3 linked regions of the Sphaerotilus montanus genome follow. The protein of the gene in region 2 interacts with the protein of the main gene of each other region in a pairwise test. Links are inferred from orthologs where the notes say so. Each region holds a gene or a part of one and is shown on either strand. Other genes may lie near its edges. The genes, in order: odhB, lpdA and BDD16_RS15280.

Region 1 (3,075 bases), 610 kb from region 2 along the record:
CCGCCAGCGTCTGCTCCGCACCCTTGGCGTCGGCGAAGAACACGACCACGCCGTCACCCGACGCGTCGACCTTGGAGATCTTCACGCCGAACTCGAACTTCAGGCCCTGCTTCTTGAACGCCTTCAGCGCTTCCTTGGCCACGCCTTCGTCGGCGGCGCCCAGGAAACCGGGCATCGCTTCCAGGATGGTGACTTCTGCACCCAGGCGGCGCCAGACCGAGCCCATCTCCAGGCCGATCACGCCCGAGCCGATCACGCCCAGCTTGGCCGGCACCGCGCCGATGCGCAGCGCGCCGTCGTTCGACAGGATCTTCTCTTCATCGAACGCAGCACCCGGCAGCGCGCGGGCGTTGGAGCCAGTCGCGACGATGACGTTCTTGGCCGTCAGCACTTCGTTGGCAGCGCCCGCGACGTTGATTTCATAGCCGCCTTCGACCGCCTTGGCGAACGAGCCGCGGCCGTGGAAGAAGCTGACCTTGTTCTTCTTCAGCAGGAACAGGATGCCGTCGTTGTTCTGCTTCACGACGGTGTTCTTGCGGCCGACCATCTTGGCCACGTCCATCTTCAGGTTGTCCAGGCTGATGCCGTGGTCGCCAAAGTGGTGGGCGGCGTGCTCGTAATGCTCCGAGGACTGCAGCAGGGCCTTGGACGGGATGCAGCCGACGTTGGTGCAGGTGCCGCCAGGGGCCGGGCCGCCCTTCTCGTTCTTCCATTCGTCGATGCAGGCGACCTGGAAGCCCAGTTGTGCTGCGCGGATGGCAGCGATGTAGCCGCCGGGGCCGCCGCCGATCACGACGACATCAAATTGCTTGGACATGGTGAATTCCTGAAGTCTTGGCAGAACGCCCCCGAAGGGGCGTCCGAAATCACGTCAGTTCGACGCAGAGGCGCAGAGGTCGCTCAGATGTCGAACAGCAGGCGGGCCGGGTCTTCCAGCGCTTCCTTCATCGTCACCAGACCCAGGACGGCTTCGCGGCCGTCGATGATGCGGTGGTCGTAGGACATCGCCAGGTAGTTGATCGGGCGCACCACGACCTGACCGTTTTCCACCACCGCGCGGTCCTTGGTCGCGTGCACGCCCAGGATGGCCGACTGCGGCGGGTTGATGATCGGGGTCGACAGCATGGAGCCGAAGGTGCCGCCGTTCGAGATCGAGAACGTGCCGCCCGTCAGGTCGTCCATCGAGATCTTGCCTTCCTTGGCCTTCTTGCCAAATTCGGCGATCTTCTTCTCGATGTCAGCGAAGGTCATCTGGTCAGCGTTGCGCAGGATCGGCACCACCAGGCCACGGGGCGAACCGACGGCGATGCCGATGTCGAAGTAGCCGTGGTAGACGATGTCGTTGCCATCGACCGAGGCGTTCAGGACCGGGAACTTCTTCAGCGCAGCGACCGCGGCCTTGACGAAGAACGACATGAAGCCGAGCTTGATGCCGTGTTCCTTCTCGAACTTGTCCTGGAAGCGCTTGCGCATGTCCATCAGCGGCGCCATGTTCACTTCGTTGAACGTGGTCAGGATGGCGTTCTGCGACTGCGACTGCAGCAGGCGCTCGGCCACGCGGGCACGCAGGCGGCTCATCGGCACGCGCTGTTCGGCGCGGTCACCCAGGGCCACCGGCGCAGCGGGTGCGGCCACGGCCGGCGGCTTGGCAGCCACCGGCGCCGGAGCCGCCTTGGCCCCCGCGGCGACGGCACCCAGCACATCACCCTTGGTGACACGGCCATCCTTGCCGGAGCCGGCGACATCGCCGACGCTCAGGCCGTTGTCGGCCAGCAGCTTGGCAGCAGCGGGCATGGCGACATCGCCCTTGCTGGCGGCCACGGGTGCGGCGGCCACTGCCGTCGTGGCAGGAATGGCCGCGATCTGCAGCGGGCTGACCGCCACCTGTCCGTCGGTGTCGATCTTGGCGATCACCTGTTCGCTGGCGACCGTGCCGCCGTCGCCGACGACCAGTGCAACCAGCACGCCAGCGGCGGGCGCCGGCACTTCGAGCACGACCTTGTCGGTCTCGATCTCGATGAGGATCTCGTCGATCGCCACGGCATCACCGGGCTTCTTCTTCCACTGCAGCATGGTTGCTTCCGCAACCGACTCGGACAACTGGGGGACTTTGACTTCAACAATGGCCATGATGGTAGGAACCTGTTTGGATTACTTGGTGAGCACGAAGCCCTTGAGCTTGCCGAATGCCTGGTCGAGCAGCGTCTTCTGCTGCTCCTGGTGCAGGTGCGCGTAGCCGACCGCCGGCGATGCAGAGGCCGGACGACCGGCGTAGCCGAGCTTCTGACCGTCCTGCATGTTCTCGTGGATGTAGTGCTGCACGAAGAACCAGGCGCCCTGGTTCTGCGGCTCGTCCTGGCACCACACGAGGTCGGTCAGGTTCGGATACTTCTTCAGTTCGTTGGCAAACGCCTTGTGCGGGAAGGGATAGAGCTGTTCGACGCGGAGGATGGCCACGTCGCCGGACTTCTTCTCTTCGCGCTTCTTGACCAGGTCGTAGTAGACCTTGCCCGAGCAGGCGATGACACGCTTGACCTTCTCCGGATTGATGTCGGCCTTCTGCTCCGCGATGACGGTGCGGAATTCGCCCTTGGTGAAGTCGCTCACCGGCGAGGTCGCATCCTTGTTGCGCAGCAGCGACTTCGGCGTGAACAGCACCAGCGGCTTGCGCAGCGAACGCACCATCTGGCGGCGCAGCACATGGAAGATCTGGCTGGCCGTGGTCGGCTGCACGATCTGCATGTTGGTGTCGGCAGCCAGCTGCATGAAGCGCTCCAGACGGGCAGAGGAGTGCTCCGGACCCTGGCCTTCGTAGCCGTGCGGCAGCATCAGCGTCAGGCCGTTGACGCGGCCCCACTTCACTTCGCCGGAGGCGATGAACTGGTCGATCACGACCTGCGCGCCGTTGGCGAAGTCACCGAACTGCGCTTCCCAGATGGTCAGCGTGTTGGGTTCGGCCGCGGCGTAGCCGTATTCGAAGCCCAGCACGGCCTCTTCCGACAGGATCGAGTCGATGACGGTGAACGTGGCCTGGTTGTCGGCGACGTGCTGCGCGGGGATGTAGGTGCCTTCGTC
Region 2 (3,067 bases):
CCGTGGTGCCCCCGCGGTGGATCTCCACCGTGATGTCGGGGGGCCGGGGTACCGTCGGCGGCACCGGCTGGGCATCGAGCACGGCGTGATGCTCGGCTTCGCGCATCGGCAACTGCACGAAGCCCGCCAACGCCGGCGCAACGCTGGTGGCTGTGGCCTTCGAGGCGCCACCGCCGGCCGCCGCTTCATGGACCCAGCGGCGCAGCATGTTGGCGTTCAGGCCGTTGGCCAGCGCTACGGCCGCCACCGATGCGCCAGGCTGCCGCGCCAGCTCGATCACTCGCGCCTTGAATTCCGGAGAATGCCGCCGCCAGCGTCGCTTGGCCGCTGCAGCAACGTCTTGGGTTCCGATTTGAGAAGTGTCCATGTGTCCACGCATTTGTTCGTGGACACAAGCATCCTCGCACGGCCCTCACCATTCAATGTGACTTGGCCGGACGGATACGTTTCGAAGGCTATTTGTTCGTTCACAGGATCTCCCTTGGTGTTGCGGCGGCTGATGCAGAAAAGTGTACCTACGCACGATCTTGGCTCTGCACGCCGATTCAGTACAGAAATGGCAAAAAGCCCGACCGGCTCACACCGATCGGGCTTTTCTTCGCAGACGTTGAAGCGCTGCGTGGGTACCCGCTTTCGCGGGTATGACGGATCGCCTTACTTCTTGCTCGGCGGCAGATCCGTACAACTGCCGTGCGCGACCTCAGCCGCCATCCCGATCGACTCACCCAGCGTCGGATGCGGATGAATCGTCTTCCCGATGTCCACCGCGTCCGCGCCCATCTCGATCGCCAGCGCGATCTCGCCGATCATGTCGCCCGCGTGCGTGCCGACGATGCCGCCGCCGAGGATCTTGCCGTGGCCGTGGGCCTCGGGTGAATCGTCGAACAGCAGCTTCGTGAAGCCTTCGTCGCGGCCGTTGGCGATCGCGCGACCGGACGCCGTCCACGGGAACAGGCCCTTCTTGACCTTGATCCCCTGCGCCTTCGCCTGGTCCTCGGTCAGCCCGACCCACGCCACTTCCGGATCGGTGTAGGCCACGCTCGGGATCACGCGGGCGTTGAACGCAGCCGAGGCCAGTTCCTTGTTGCCCTGCAGCGTGCCGGCGATGACTTCCGCCGCGACGTGCGCCTCATGCACCGCCTTGTGCGCCAGCATCGGCTGCCCGACGATGTCGCCGATGGCGAAGATGTGCGGCACGTTGGTGCGCATCTGGATGTCGACGTTGATGAAGCCGCGATCGGTCACGGCCACACCCGCCTTGTCAGCCGCGAGCTTCTTGCCATTGGGCGTGCGGCCCACAGCTTGCAGCACCAGGTCGTAGACGCCTTCCGACTTCGTGCCGTCCAGCCCCTCGAACTGCACCTTGATGCCTTCGGGGGAGGCTTCGGCGCCGACGGTCTTCGTCTTCAACAGGATGTTGTCGAAGCGCTTGGCGTTCATCTTCTGCCAGACCTTGACGAGGTCGCGGTCCGCGCCCTGCATCAGCCCGTCGAGCATCTCCACCACGTCCAGGCGGGCGCCCAGCGTGCTGTAGACGGTGCCCATTTCGAGGCCGATGATGCCGCCGCCGACGATGAGCATCTTCTTCGGCACGGCCTTGAGCGCGAGCGCCCCGGTCGAGTCGACGATGCGCTCATCCTGCGGGAAGAACGGCAGGCGCACGGCTTGCGAGCCCGCCGCGATGATGGCGTGCTTGAACTTGACGACCTTGGCACCGCCCGCGCGCTCCGTGCCCGCGCCCGTGGTCTCTTCGACCTGGACGTGGTACGGGTCGAGGAACTGGCCGACGCCGCGCACGGTGGTGACCTTGCGCATCTTGGCCATCGCGGCGAGGCCGCCGGTCAGCTTGCCGATGACCTTGTCCTTGTGGCCACGCAGCTTGTCGATGTTCAGGCTCGGGGCACCGAACTCGACGCCCAGGTCACCCAGGTGCGACACCTCGTCCATCACGGCCGCGACGTGCAGCAGCGCCTTCGACGGGATGCAGCCGACGTTCAGGCAGACACCACCCAGCGTCGCATAACGCTCGACGATGACGACCTTCAGGCCCAGGTCGGCCGCGCGGAACGCCGCCGAGTAGCCGCCGGGGCCGGCGCCGAGCACGAGCAAATCGCACTCGACATCGGCCGCGCCGCTGTAGCTGCCGGCAGGACCAGCGGCGACCGCCACCGGAGCCGGCGCCGCGACCGGAGCCGCTGCAGCAGGTGCCGGGGCCGGCGCTGCGGCAGCAGCCGCCGCATCCGCGCTGTCCAGCACCAGGATCACGCTGCCCTGGTTCATCTTGTCGCCGATGGCAACCTTCAGCTCCTTGACCACGCCCGCATGGCTCGACGGAATTTCCATCGACGCCTTGTCGGATTCGACCGTGATCAGGCTCTGCTCGGCCTTCACCGTGTCGCCGGGTTTCACCAGCAGCTCGATGATCGCCACGTCCTTGAAGTCGCCGATGTCGGGGACTTGTACTTCGATCAATGCCATGTCAGTTCCTTCCGATCACAGCACGATGCGGCGGAAGTCCGCCAGCAGCGATGCGAAGTAGACGTTGAAGCGGGCGGCAGACGCGCCGTCGATGACACGGTGGTCCCATGACAGCGACAGCGGGAGCATCAGGCGCGGCTGGAACTGCTTGCCGTCCCACTTCGGCTCGATCTGGCTCTTGCAGACGCCCATGATCGCGACTTCCGGCGCGTTGATGATCGGCGTGAAGTACCGGCCACCGATGCCGCCCAGCGACGAGATCGTGAAGCAGGCGCCGCTCATGTCGGCCGGACCCAGCTTGCCGTCGCGTGCCTTCTTGGCCAGGTCGCCCATCTCCTGGCTGATCTGGACAATGCCCTTCTTGTCGCAGTCCTTGATGACCGGGACCACCAGGCCGTTGGGCGTGTCCGCCGCGAAGCCGATGTGGAAGTAGTTCTTCAGCACCAGCTGCTCGCCGTCGAGCGAGGAGTTGAACTCGGGGAACTTCTTCAGTGCCGCGACCGCCGCCTTGATCATGAAGGCCAGCATCGTGACCTTGACGCCGGACTTCTCGTTTTCCTTGTTCGTCGCCACGCGGAAGGCTTCGAGG
Region 3 (3,212 bases), 220 kb from region 2 along the record:
GATGGGCTGTTGCATGGGTGCTCCGTGGCGCGTGGCAGAAATTGTGACTTTCCGCATCCTCTGCGGCCACTGTGAAATCCGCATGACAGCATCAAGGCAGATCGGTGACAGCCTGTCCGCCGGACAATGGACGCCTGTTCCACTGCTGCCCCGGGCCACCACTGCCATGACTGTCGACGCGCGCACTGCTGCTTCCACCTCTTCCTTGCCAGGCCGACGTCTGGCCGGTGCCGCCGTGCTGGCGGCCACGTTCGCCCTGGGCGGCTGCGGCGTGATGGCCGTGGCCGGTGCCACCGCCGGGGCCGCGATCTCCATCACGGGGGCGGTCGTCTCCACCGGCGTCAAGGTCACCGGCAAGGTGATCGAGAAGACGATCGATGTGGTGACGCCGTCCAGCGGCGACTGATCTCGCCGCCAGAGGCCGATCAGTCGATCGGCGTCAGCTTGGCGACGCTGAGCGCCAGCCACTTGGTGCCGTGGCGGCCGAAATTGACCTGGGCGCGGGCGTCGGCTCCCTTGCCTTCCAGCGCCAGCACCACGCCCTCGCCGAACTTGTTGTGGAAGACCGCCTGTTTCGGCCGCAGACCATGGCCGGAGGACTCGGCCGCACTGCGCGCCATCGCCGCCGGCACGGGAGATGCCCACGAGGGCGGTGGTGCCGGTGCCGGTGTCCACGCCGGCCGTGACGGCGCGCCGTAGCCGCCACCAAAGCCCGCACCCGACCCGAAGGCCTGCCGCTTCGGCGTGAGCCACTTCAGCGCTTCCTCGGGCAGCTCGTCCAGGAAGCGGCTCTTCACGTTGTAGCGCGTCTGGCCGTGCAGCATGCGCGTCTGGCTGTGGCTGATGTAGAGCCGCTGGCGGGCGCGGGTGATCGCGACGTACATCAGCCGGCGCTCTTCCTCCAGCCCGTCGGCCTCGGTGACCGAGTTCTCGTGCGGGAACAAGCCTTCTTCCAGCCCGGTGATGAAGACCGCGTCGAACTCCAGCCCCTTGGCGGCGTGGACCGTCATCATCTGCACGGCGTCCTGCCCGGCCTGCGCCTGGTTGTCACCGGCTTCCAGCGCGGCGTGGGTCAGGAAGGCGGCCAGCGGTGACAGGATCTCGCCCGTCTCCGCGTCCGGCAGCAGCTCGCTGGCCGTCGGTCCGGTCTGGCCCATCTCGTCCACCGGCAGCGCCACCGCGTCCTTGCCGAAGCCCTCGATCGTGACAAACGCTTCCGCCGCGTTGACGAGTTCCTCCAGGTTCTCGATGCGGTCCTGGCCTTCCTTCTCGGTGCGGTAGAAGTCGATCAGCCCGCTGGCGGCGAGCACCTGCTCGATGATCACGCGCAGCGTCTGGCCCTGGGTGCTGGCGCGCAGGCCGTCGATCAGGCGGTTGAAGGCGGCGACCTTGGCGCCCGCCGTGCCACCCAGGCCGCTGACGCCCTGGTACAGGCTGCGGCCGCTGGCGCGGGCGACCTCCTGCAACTGCTCGACCGAGCGCGTGCCGATGCCGCGGGCGGGGAAGTTGACGACACGCAGGAAGCTGGTGTCGTCGTTCGGGTTCTCGATCAGGCGCAGGTAGGCCAGCGCGTGTTTCACCTCGGCGCGCTCGAAGAAGCGCAGGCCGCCATACACGCGGTAGGGCACGCCCGCATTGAACAGCGCCGATTCGATCACCCGCGACTGCGCATTGCTGCGGTAGAGCAGGGCGCATTCCGAGCGCGCCATGCCACCCCGGTGCAACTGCTGCAGCTCCTCCAGCAGCCACGCCGCTTCCGCGAAATCGCTCGTCGCTTCGTAGATCCGCACCGGCTCGCCCGGCCCGGCCTCGGTGCGCAGGTTCTTGCCCAGCCGCCCGGTGTTGCGCGAGATCAGCGCGTTGGCGGAGTCGAGGATGTTGCCGAAGCTGCGGTAATTGCGTTCCAGCTTGATCAGCCTGGCGACCCGGAACTCGCGCTCGAAGTCGGCCATGTTGCCCACGCGGGCGCCGCGGAAGGCGTAGATGCTCTGGTCGTCATCGCCGACGGCGAACACCGCGCATGGCACATCCCCCTGCGCCGGATCGCCCGCGAACATCTTCAGCCAGGCGTACTGCAGCCGGTTGGTGTCCTGGAACTCGTCGACCAGGATGTGCTGGAAGCGGTGGCGGTAGTGCTGGCGCAGCGCGGCATCGTCGCGCATCAGCTCGTAACTGCGCAGCATCAGCTCGGCGAAGTCGACCACGCCCTCGCGCTGGCACTGGTCCTCGTAGGCCTGGTAGATCTCGGCGAGCTTCTGGCTGTGCGGGTCGTGCACGTCCACGTCCTTCGGGCGCTTGCCTTCTTCCTTGGCGCCGGCGATGAACCAGGCGACCTGCTTCGGGACAAACCGCTCCTCGTCGAGCTTCATGCCCTTGATGACCCGCTTGACCGCGCTGAGCGAGTCGCCGCTGTCGAGGATCTGGAACGACTGCGGCAGGCCGGCCTGTTTCCAGTGCGCGCGCAGGAAGCGGTTGCACAGGCCGTGGAAGGTGCCGATCCACATGCCGCGCACATTGAACGGGAGCATCGCGCCGAGCCGCGTGAGCATCTCCTTGGCGGCCTTGTTCGTGAAGGTCACCGCCATCAGCCCGCCCGGCGAGACCTGGCCGGTCTGCAGCAGCCAGGCGATGCGGGTGGTCAGCACACGGGTCTTGCCCGATCCGGCGCCCGCCAGGATGAGCCCCGGCTCGGGCGGCAGCGTGACCGCGGCGAGCTGTTCGGGGTTGAGGTTGGCGAGCAGGCGGGACGACACCGGCGCGGCGGGGTCGTGGGGCATCGGGGAGTCCGGGGATTCGTGCATCGGGAAATTCTACGTGGCGGGTCTGAATGGCCCGGTCATCGGGCGGCCGATGGCCCGCAACTGCACAAGTCGGGCGGACACGGGCGGTTCCGGTGTGGCGGACACCTGCGAATGCGGGTGCGCACGGCGCCGCCGGCAGGGTGTTCATTTCGTACCATTAAACACAATTAGAAACAAATAGCCGCGCCGCCGCCGGCTCCGCCACCATGAACCTTCCGTGCTCTTCCTGGCGCCTGCCGAGGCGCATGCTGCTGCTGACCGCCACGGCGGCACTGCTGGCGTGCAACAGCGAGGAGCCTGACGCGACCAACGCGACCGGGACGGCATCGACCACCGCACCGCTGGTCCGCCGCCAGGCGCTGGCCGCCGTGCAGCCGAATCTGGCGCGCTGGTCGGCGGTCAAGACCTTGC

What was found.
Region 1: the proteins of lpdA (region 2) and odhB interact in binary tests that used the Escherichia coli proteins (3 or more experiments, as listed by UniProt). The link is inferred for Sphaerotilus montanus from one-to-one orthologs.
Region 3: the proteins of lpdA (region 2) and BDD16_RS15280 interact in binary tests that used the Escherichia coli proteins (3 or more experiments, as listed by UniProt). The link is inferred for Sphaerotilus montanus from one-to-one orthologs.

Annotation. Positions count from the first base shown.
Region 1 is NZ_JACCFH010000001.1:3,736,064-3,739,138, reverse strand. The notes cover bases 16-2,939. They hold odhB (2-oxoglutarate dehydrogenase complex dihydrolipoyllysine-residue succinyltransferase), read right to left. Parts: upstream 2,131-2,939; coding sequence 901-2,130; downstream 16-900. Other genes in these bases: BDD16_RS17000 (2-oxoglutarate dehydrogenase E1 component), read right to left, coding at 2,152-2,939; lpdA (dihydrolipoyl dehydrogenase), read right to left, coding at 16-817. Outside these bases: more of lpdA, read right to left, coding at 1-15; more of BDD16_RS17000, read right to left, coding at 2,940-3,075. UniProt on the Escherichia coli protein: E2 component of the 2-oxoglutarate dehydrogenase (OGDH) complex which catalyzes the second step in the conversion of 2-oxoglutarate to succinyl-CoA and CO(2).
Region 2 is NZ_JACCFH010000001.1:3,121,121-3,124,187, reverse strand. Bases 67-2,982 are described here. They hold lpdA (dihydrolipoyl dehydrogenase), read right to left. Parts: upstream 2,479-2,982; coding sequence 655-2,478; downstream 67-654. Other genes in these bases: aceF (dihydrolipoyllysine-residue acetyltransferase), read right to left, coding at 2,494-2,982; BDD16_RS14275 (transposase), read right to left, coding at 67-367. Outside these bases: more of BDD16_RS14275, read right to left, coding at 1-66; more of aceF, read right to left, coding at 2,983-3,067. UniProt on the Escherichia coli protein: Lipoamide dehydrogenase is a component of the glycine cleavage system as well as of the alpha-ketoacid dehydrogenase complexes.
Region 3 is NZ_JACCFH010000001.1:3,341,169-3,344,380, forward strand. Bases 102-3,162 are described here. They hold BDD16_RS15280 (UvrD-helicase domain-containing protein), read right to left. Parts: upstream 2,778-3,162; coding sequence 426-2,777; downstream 102-425. Other genes in these bases: BDD16_RS15275 (hypothetical protein), read left to right, coding at 167-406; BDD16_RS15285 (discoidin domain-containing protein), read left to right, coding at 3,008-3,162. Outside these bases: BDD16_RS15270 (PhoX family protein), read right to left, coding at 1-15; more of BDD16_RS15285, read left to right, coding at 3,163-3,212. UniProt on the Escherichia coli protein: A helicase with DNA-dependent ATPase activity. Unwinds DNA duplexes with 3'-5' polarity. Translocates on single-stranded DNA with 3'-5' polarity. Initiates unwinding more efficiently from a nicked substrate than double-stranded DNA.